One region of the Endozoicomonas sp. SCSIO W0465 genome, then DNA from elsewhere that is predicted to be linked to it. Evidence: predicted binding sites of a transcription regulator. Region 1 holds the regulator's gene; each other region holds the start of a gene.
What was found. The regulator FNR, encoded in region 1, switches genes on or off when oxygen is low (the NO sensors DNR and NnrR bind a similar motif). The targets are predictions, from matches to a motif close to TTGATNTANATCAA.
Positions count from the first base shown of each region.

Region 1 (3,160 bases):
GCTGCTGGATCAGGGGTATATCTACATTGGTATGGATCACTTTGCCCTGCCTGACGATGAGCTGGCCGTTGCCCGGGAAGAAGGTACTCTGCACCGGAATTTTCAGGGTTATACCACCCATGGCCACTGCGACCTGATCGGCATGGGTGTGTCTGCCATCAGCCAGGTAGGCGACACCTATATTCAGAACAGCACGGATGAAGCCCAGTATTACGCAATGATCAATGAACAGCAGTTGCCGATGGTACGCGGCCTGAAGATGACAGATGATGACAAAGTCCGCCAGACAGTGATTACCCAGCTGATCTGCCACTTCAAACTGAACTTCAGCGATATTGAAGCGCAGTTTGGCATTCAATTCAGAGATTACTTCCGTGATGAGCTGGCAAGGCTTGAGCCTATGAGGGAAGACGGCCTTGTCAGTTACAATAGTGATGGCTTGCTGGAAGTGTTGCCTAAAGGAACCCTGCTGATCCGTAACATCTGTATGCAGTTCGACCACTATCTCCATCAACCGGAGATGAAAGAAAAGCCGCTCTACTCAAAGGTTATCTGATAAGCAGGCCGCAAGTCGGTTCGCACGCGAACCGACTTGCGGCCTGCTTATCAGAAGAAAACCGAAACTGACTACTCTTTATCACCACTCTCACATTGATTTACTTGAAACATAAGTGCAAAATCTGCCGGGTCAGTCAAACACCACGAACGGAAATTCAATCCTGTGACGCAAGACAACGTCGGATGGACTTTTCCGGGGACAAAGACACACAACCACCAGGTGCAATGACCGGTACTATTATCGATGTCAGCCCTGAGCTGGATAGACGACACAGCAGAGAAATCTCATCGGAACATCGTTTATGACGCCTTACTGAAGCAGTACTAAACTACTTCTTTAGATCTGTCCGGCTGCGTATATACCTGATTTACACTCCGGTAATATTTTTCATAAACTTGGCTTTCCGATAAAACAGTGTCGAATTTCGCAAATACGACTTTGAGGCCTCTCAATGACGTCAAAGCCCAACGTCCGACAGCCGAGCCATGTGGCCTGCAGAGACTGCAGCCTCAGCTCACTGTGCCTGCCACTGGCACTAAGCATTAAGGATATTGATCAGCTGGATCACATTATCAAGCGTGGACGTCCTTTGAAAAAAGGCGAACACCTGTTTCTGGAAGGCGACCCCTTCACCAGTGTCTTTGCTGTTCGCTCCGGGGCTATCAAAACGTACACGGCGACCAATGAAGGTGAGGAACAAATCACCGGATTTTACCTGCCCAGTGAAATTCTTGGCCTGAGTGGCATGGATACGGATACCTACCCGGTTTCTGCCCAGGCTATGGAAACCACCATGATCTGCGAAATTCCTTTCGAGCAGCTGGAAACCCTTTCAGATCAGTTTCCGGAGCTTCGCCGCCATTTGATGCGACTGATGAGCAAGCGCATCCGCGAAGATCAGCAAATGATGATGCTGCTCTCCAAGAAAAACGCAGATGAACGCATTGCCACGTTCCTGATCAATCTGGCCAGCCGTTTTCGTCGCCGTGGTTTTTCTTCCCAGTCGTTCCGACTGTCCATGTCGAGAAATGAGATGGGGAACTACCTGGGCCTGGCGGTAGAAACCGTAAGTCGTGTATTTACCCGATTCCAGAAAAATGGCCTGATCTCAGCGGTGGGCAAGGAAATCGAAATTCGCAACTCTGTTGAGCTATGCACACTGGCCGGCGGAAAAACGCTGGAACCAAACCCGATTGTCACCGGCGCATGACTTTATTCGCTGATGAAGCTACCCTTTGAGGTGGCTTCTTCCATTTGTTCTATTGACTGATAGCGGCATGCTCTCTCCCATGCATACAAACGAAAGCTCATCCGTTCAGGTATATCTGCGATCCCAAATCAGAACCATACCGAACTGGCCTCATGAAGGTATCCTGTTCAGGGATATCACCACGCTGTTTGAAAACCCGGAAGCATGGCGCAAGACCGTAGATGTCATGGTTCAGCGTTATGAGCGTCAGGCTTTTGATCGTATTGGCGCTTTGGATGCCCGTGGTTTCCTGCTTGGCTCGACACTGGCCTATATCCTGAACAAGCCACTGGTACTGTTTCGTAAGAAAGGTAAACTACCCGGTAAAACCCTCTGTGTTGAGTATGACCTTGAGTATGGAAAAGCCGTGCTGGAAATGCATGAAGACACCGTTAAGGCTGGTGAAAAAATCCTGTTGATGGATGATCTTATCGCCACCGGCGGCACTTTGCTGGCAGCAGATCAGTTGATCCGAAATGCCGGGGCCAGCATTCTGGAGGCCGCTGCCATTATCAACCTGCCCGACCTCAAAGGTGCTGATAAACTCAATGCGGCCGGCATTCCAACCTACACCCTGTGCAGTTTTGAAGGCGAATAAGACCATCATCAGTTCAGAATTTCAGGGATGATACGATATCTCTCATAGGGCCGGTGCCAGTATTCCTGAGTCGGCTCCAGAATCTTGTCCGGCAGGCGTGGAAGCATTCAGCCGGAAGGTACTTCCCCGGAAAAAAGGACTTTTCATATGGGAATTTGTGCCAAGGAATTGCGACACTATGTGGTTCGCCCAGCACTTAAGCATCTGGGCATGTGGAGCCCAACCGCTGAAAATCTGCTGCTTGGTACTGCTGCCAGAGAGTCAGGACTCGGCTTTCACCTGAAACTGGCCAATCATCAGGCCCTTGGTATTTATCAAATATCACCGCGTATGCACAGAAATATCTGGGATTTATTTCTTGCTCCAAACCCTGATCTCTCCAGCAAGGTTCGTGGGTTGGCCAGTCAGCGAGAGTTTCTTTCCCATCCCCATCATGAGCTTGCCACCAATCTGGTTTACGCCACGGCCATTGCATGGCTTATCTATCATCGATCGGGCCTGAAAATAGAGAACATCGATCAGGACGATATCGCCGCTTTGGGCAAGTTATGGCAAAAGCAGTTTCACAGCAGAAATCCGGGAACCATCAAGAGTTTCTGTGAAAGCTATCAACAGATGATTATTGAATCAGGTAGCTCCACAGAGGAGTCCGCGTACTTTAACCGGGCTGCAGCCAAGCCCGCCTGAGACTGTTATTCAGCCTCCTGGCGGCACTGATCGTATGCTTCGTGATCTCACACCCACTATAGGCCGC
Region 1 covers NZ_CP092417.1:5,156,861-5,160,020, reverse strand. The annotation lists gene hemN (oxygen-independent coproporphyrinogen III oxidase) at 1-556, shown strand, start outside; gene fnr (fumarate/nitrate reduction transcriptional regulator Fnr) at 1,011-1,769, shown strand; gene MJO57_RS23020 (adenine phosphoribosyltransferase) at 1,849-2,406, shown strand; gene MJO57_RS23015 (hypothetical protein) at 2,491-3,093, shown strand; gene MJO57_RS23010 (TraR/DksA family transcriptional regulator) at 3,150-3,160, opposite strand, start outside.

Region 2 (3,160 bases), 390 kb from region 1:
ATAGAAGGTGACGGAGTGTTTCAGGAAGTTGACATCATCACGGGCTTCAAAGCCATCAATACGCTGGTGCGCACCACGGGACTCTTTACGCTCAACACCACCAATGGCCATACACTCAGCAACCATCAGGGAGCTTTGTAGCTCAAAGGCCTGCAGCAGTTCGGTATTGAAGACCTTGCTCTTGTCTTCCACCTTGACGTTTTTGAAACGCTCACGCAGTTCGGAGATCTTGTCCAGACCGGCCTGCATCTCTTCACCCACCCGGTAAATGCCAAAGCTGTCTTCCATGGTTTTCACCATTTCATGACGCAGGTGAGATGCTTTTTCAGTGCCGTTGGCGTTACGCAGACTTTCGATGGCTGCCAGGTGCGCTTTTGCCTGGTCCAGCAATTTGCGTTCGTCAGACATTATATTCTGGCTGGCAAAATCAGCCGCGCTTTCACCGGCAACCTTACCGAAGACCACAGTCTCTGCCAGAGAGTTGGAGCCGAGACGGTTGGCACCGTGCATACCAACGCTGGCACATTCACCGGCAGCGAAAAGACCGGCCAGATCGGTGGCACAGTTGATGTCCGCTCTGACACCACCCATGGTGTAATGAACCGCAGGACGAACCGGAATTGGCTGATGAACCGGATCAACCCCCAGGTAGTTTTTTGCCAGGGAGCAGATCAGTGGCAGACGCTCCATCAGCTTTTGTTCGCCCAGATGACGCAGGTCCAGATGCACCGCATCACCCAGTGGCGTTTCAATGGTGCGGCCTTTACGCTGCTCCTGCCAGAAGGCCTGGGAAAGCTTGTCACGTGGCCCCAGTTCCATGTATTTGTTCTTTGGTTGACCAACCGGAGTCTCTGGCCCCAGACCATAATCCTGCAGGTAACGGTAACCATCCTTGTTCAACAGGATACCGCCTTCACCACGACAACCTTCCGTCATCAATACACCGGAGCCTGGCAGACCGGTTGGGTGGTACTGAACAAATTCCATATCACGCAGCGGTGCACCAGCACGCAGGGCCATGGCATGACCGTCACCGGTCACAATGGCACCGTTGGTGTTGAAACGGAAAATACGACCAGAGCCGCCTGTTGCCAGAACCACTGATTTCGCCAGGAATACTTTTGGCTCGCCAGTTTTCACTTCAATGGCAACAACGCCCTGAGCACGGCCATCTTCCATGATCAGGTCAGTGGCAAAATACTCATCGAAGCGCTCAATGGATGGGTGCTTGGTGGATGTCTGGAACAACGTGTGAAGCATATGGAAGCCGGACTTGTCGGCAGCAAACCAGGTGCGCTCAATTTTCATACCACCAAAAGCACGAACGTTTACGTTACCGTCGTCCTTACGGTTCCATGGGCAACCCCAGTGCTCCAGGCGAATCATCTCTTCGGTGGCGTGGGAAACAAAGTAATCCACAACATCCTGATCGCAGAGCCAGTCGCCACCGGCAACCGTGTCAACAAAGTGGTTTTCCAGAGAGTCATGATCCTGAATGACACCGGCTGAACCGCCTTCTGCTGCCACCGTATGACTCCGCATAGGGTAGACTTTGGAAATCAATGCTACTTTGAGCTCAGGATTTTTTTCGGCAACGGCAATCGCAGCCCGAAGACCGGCACCTCCGGCACCGACAATGGCTACATCAGCCTTTATGACCTGCATACGCAAACCTCTACCACTGTTCACCACCATCTCCGGGAAGAGTCCCAAACAGAGACAGCCAGCGAACTGGCTAAATTGAATAATTAAAGAAGGGTTAAAAATCTAGAACCGAAGTTTATATAACCAAAAAAATTAAAGCCATTGACTTAGAACAAAGATTAATCAGATTTTCGGAAAAAACATATTTTTAATATGAACAAACAGCATTAACCACTATAAACGACAGTTTAAATTTTAATGTATGCAGATCTATTGTTTAATTAACCAAAGGTTCACTTTTCATTCTCAACTTACGCAAAAAAACCTATAGCCTGGAAATAAACTGGGACAGAATGATAATACAGCCAAACACAAAACAGCTTGACATCAACATGGTTCCCCCTGGTGCCCGAAACGGGTTTTCATAGGCCGGATCTTTTCTTAGTACGTAGACCATGGCCGTAGGCAGAAGGATACCCAGAATGACCAGAGCAATCGCAGCATACCCTAAAGCCGGGACAAAACCATCCGGAAACATAATGGCAATAACAGCAGGCGGGATGAATGTCACCAACGCGGTTTGCAGCCGGTGGATTCGGGTATCCTCCCTTTGTAGTAAGCTGGCAAGATAATCAAACAGCCCAAGCGCAACGCCTAACACTGAAGTCAACAAAGCCAGATCAGAAAATAGATAAAGGATAGTGTGTACATCGTTATCACCGCTCAATGCTGAAATTAAATGAGCCGTTGCCCCTGATGACTGGCTGATTCTCAGTAATAAACCTTCCGGTAATACCCCCAGCACCGCCATCAGCCAGAATGTATAAATCGTCAGCGGAATCAAGGTCGCTAAAAGAAAAACAAACGGGATATGCTTCAGCTGCTTCTTTTGATAAATGATAATACTGGGAATGCCACCATGATAACCAAACGATGTAAATATGACCGGCAGCGCAGCCAGAACCGATAAACATTCAACCTTTGCCGTATGAACCATACTCTCATAACGCACCGAAGGTGCCAGTGAAATCAGGGCAAAAATGAAAGTAACGATCATCAGGGTGAAAAAGATACGGTTAACAAGATCCACGGCCCGGGTACTGTAATAAACAAAGGCACCAGCAACCAGAGCAAAGAAAATCACACACAGTTGGGCTGAGGCTCCGGGAAGCACTAATTGAACGTATTGCGCCAGTAAAGATCCTCCCCCGGAAAAATACGCTGACATCAATGCGTAAAATAGCCCAAGAGGCGCAATTGCAGACAAAACCTTCCCTATCCGCCCTAATGTTCTGCTGGCCATGGTATACAAATTACAGCCAGGGTTGGCTAAGTTACCGTTCTTAAGGTAGACATTAAGCCCCACCCACCGCACAAAGGCCTAATCTTGTACGCCCTGAACAACCATCCCGTGCAGGGTGTTCTCGTTTCGCATTATTTCCCCAGAAGTCCAGTAGCTTTTTAATGCATGAGACCAATGACTTTCCTGCATTCATCAACGATGAAATCACATTAC
Region 2 covers NZ_CP092417.1:5,550,714-5,553,873, forward strand. The annotation lists gene frdA (fumarate reductase (quinol) flavoprotein subunit) at 1-1,665, opposite strand, end outside; gene MJO57_RS24780 (aromatic amino acid transport family protein) at 1,970-3,019, opposite strand; gene MJO57_RS24785 (IS4 family transposase) at 3,000-3,160, opposite strand, start outside.
Region 2: the regulator FNR is predicted to act here: its motif matches at 1,807-1,820, upstream of frdA (fumarate reductase (quinol) flavoprotein subunit).

Region 3 (3,160 bases), 1.8 Mb from region 1:
TTTACGTCCATTTCTTTCTTCACTGTTTCCGGGGAAACAGCCTCCCGGGAAACAGCAGCTGCTAATTCCCGGGCCTGACCAGGCAACTGGATAGCATTCAGATCTTCATCAGCGGCAATTTCCTTCATTTCACCAGCAATGATTTCTGCCTGTGGACCAAGAATAATCTGCAGGTTTTTCTCACCTACACGAATCATACCGCTGGCACCCAGAGCCTTGATGACACTCTCATCAGCAACAGAGGGGTCTTTCAGTGTCAGACGCAGACGGGTGATACAGGCGTCGATGTTGGTGACGTTATCCAGACCACCAATCGCCCTGGTGAACTGACGAGCCTGATAAGCGTTGTCGCTCATGCCCTGTTTGTCCACTGCCGACACTTCTGAAGCACTCTCTGCCAAAGAACCGTCTTCATCTTCACGACCAGGCGTTTTCAGGTTGAATAGTTTGATGGCAAAGTAAAAAACGCAGAAGTAGATGGCGGCAAATGCCAGACCAATAACAATCAGGGTCCATGGTTTAGTTGCCAGTCCCCAGTTTAGCACCATGTCAAACAGACCGGCGGAGAAACCAAAACCACTCAGAACGCCCAGGGCATTGGTAACCACCAGAGAAGCACCGGTCAGCACAGCGTGAGCAGCATACAGGCCAGGAGCCAGGAACATGAACATGAATTCCAGAGGCTCGGTAATACCGGTCAGGAACGCCGTCAGGGCAACCGAGAAAAGCACACCACCCACCTGTGTACGACGGCTCTTATGGGCAGTCAGGTACATGGCCAGAGCTGCTGCAGGCAGACCAAACATCATGACCGGGAAGAAACCGGTCATGAACATCCCGGCCGTTGGATCACCAGCAAAGAAACGATGCAGATCACCGTTGACGACTTCACCGGCAGCATTGGTAAAGTCACCCAGACCAAACCAGAAGTAAGAGTTCAGAACGTGATGAAGTCCGAAAGGAATCAGGCCACGGTTCAGAGTACCGTAAACAAACTGGCCAACAGGACCAGAATCAGCAACACCGTGACCAAAAACATCAATACCATTTTGAATGGCAGGCCAGATGTGACCACATGCCCAGCCGATTGCCAGCATGAACAGACCGGTCATGATCGGTACCAGACGCTGGCCACCGAAGAAGCCAAGGTAAGTCGGCAACGACACCGCATGAAAACGGTTATAGGAATGACCGGCAACCATACCGCTGATGATACCACCGAAGAAGGACATATCGATGTCAGGATTAATGGTTGCCGTCGTTGCTTTCAGAATGAAAAAGCCAACAGCACCGGCAATGGCTGCAGCGCCGGCACCATCAAACGCCAGGCCTACCGCTATACCCATAGAAAACAAAAGTGCCAGATTACTGAAAATCGCGTTCCCCGCCTGCGCCATAAAGGGAATATCCAGCAAATCAGGCTGGCCCAGACGAAGCAGCAAGGCTGCGACAGGAAGAACGGCAATAGGCAGCATCAGCGCCTTACCGAGTTTCTGCAAGTAACCAAGGATGTTCATGATTGATCAACCATTAATTCTTTATAGTGAGAGTATGTCTAGTTCTGTGTGCCGCTAAATCTTACTGATTTATTTTTTTAAACAAAATAAAAACCCTGGGAAAGTTGATCCAGATCATTATTTCAAGACATTTTCTGCCCATTTACCGCCTTGCCAATTGCAGTTATTTTTCATCAAAAAATAAATAAGCTATGATCTAAAACATCACAATTCCTCCTGAGCAGATTGAGAGAAGCCCGGAGTTTACGACATGCGCTTTATACCTCTGAAAGACAAACCCGCAGTTGGCCGTTGGGCTGCCCGATACATCGTCAACCGTATCAAGGCATTTAATCCGACGCCTGAGCAACCCTTTGTGCTTGGTCTGCCTACCGGCGGTACGCCAATCCCGACTTACCAGGAACTGGTTCGTCTGCATCAGGAAGGGGAAGTAAGCTTTGCCAATGTTGTTACCTTCAACATGGACGAATACGTTGGCCTGCCAGCCAATCACCCTGAATGCTACCGGATGTTCATGCACCGCAACCTCTTTGATCATGTGGATATCCCGGCAGCGAACATCAACTTTCTGGATGGTAATGCAGACAACCTGGAAGCTGAGTGTCTGCGCTATGAAGAAGCGATTAAAGGTTATGGCGGCATTGAGCTGTTTATGGGTGGTGTCGGACACGATGGGCACATCGCATTTAATGAACCCGGTTCTTCACTCGCCTCCCGTACCCGCCTGAAGACGCTGACCACTGAAACCCGTGAAGCGAACGCTCGCTTCTTTGATCAGGACATCAGCCACGTACCAAAACTGGCGCTTACCGTGGGCGTGGGAACGGTTCTGGACTCCCGTGAGCTGATGATTCTTGCCACGGGTTCTGATAAATCCCGTGCGGTTCAGGCCTCGGTTGAGGGATCAGTGAACCATATGTGGACGATCTCAGCCCTCCAGCTTCATCCAAAAGCGATGATGATCTGTGATGATCCTGCAACTCTGGACCTGAAAGTTCGCACTCTGCGCTACTTCCAGGATATCGAATCTGAGAATATCAAGGACTTTTGATATGTCTGCGGAGCTTATCATCAGCCCGGAAAAGACTTATGCCCTGGTTAATTTCAAACCGTTAACCGTTAATCCGGGGCAGGCGTCGATTGATACCATCATCATAGAGAATGGCCGAATTTCGGCCATTGGCAGGGCAGAGGATATTGCCGGTGATCATCAGGGTGATGACAGTCTGGAAAAAGTAGACATCAGTGGTCTTACGTTAAGCCCCGGTTTTATCGACTTGCAATTAAACGGCTGTGGCGGTGTGCTTTTTAACAGTGATATCTCCATTAATACGCTTGATATCATGCATGAAACCAATCTCCGCTCAGGTTGCACTGCATTTCTTCCTACGCTAATTACCAGCAGTGATGAGGATATACGACAAGCAGTTAATATCACCCGTGACTACATGGCCATGCATCCGGATCGTGTACCCGGTGTTCACCTGGAAGGTCCTTACCTGAATCTTCAGCGCAAAGGCATTCATGATCCGGACTACATCCGTGAGCCATCTTCTGCAATGATCGACTTTTTCTGTGACAATGCAGATGCCATTGCCATGGTGACACTGGCACCGGAAGTCTGCCCGGAAGGAACCATTGAA
Region 3 covers NZ_CP092417.1:6,970,969-6,974,128, forward strand. The annotation lists gene nagE (N-acetylglucosamine-specific PTS transporter subunit IIBC) at 1-1,517, opposite strand, end outside; gene nagB (glucosamine-6-phosphate deaminase) at 1,768-2,568, shown strand; gene nagA (N-acetylglucosamine-6-phosphate deacetylase) at 2,570-3,160, shown strand, end outside.
Region 3: the regulator FNR is predicted to act here: its motif matches at 1,622-1,635, upstream of nagE (N-acetylglucosamine-specific PTS transporter subunit IIBC).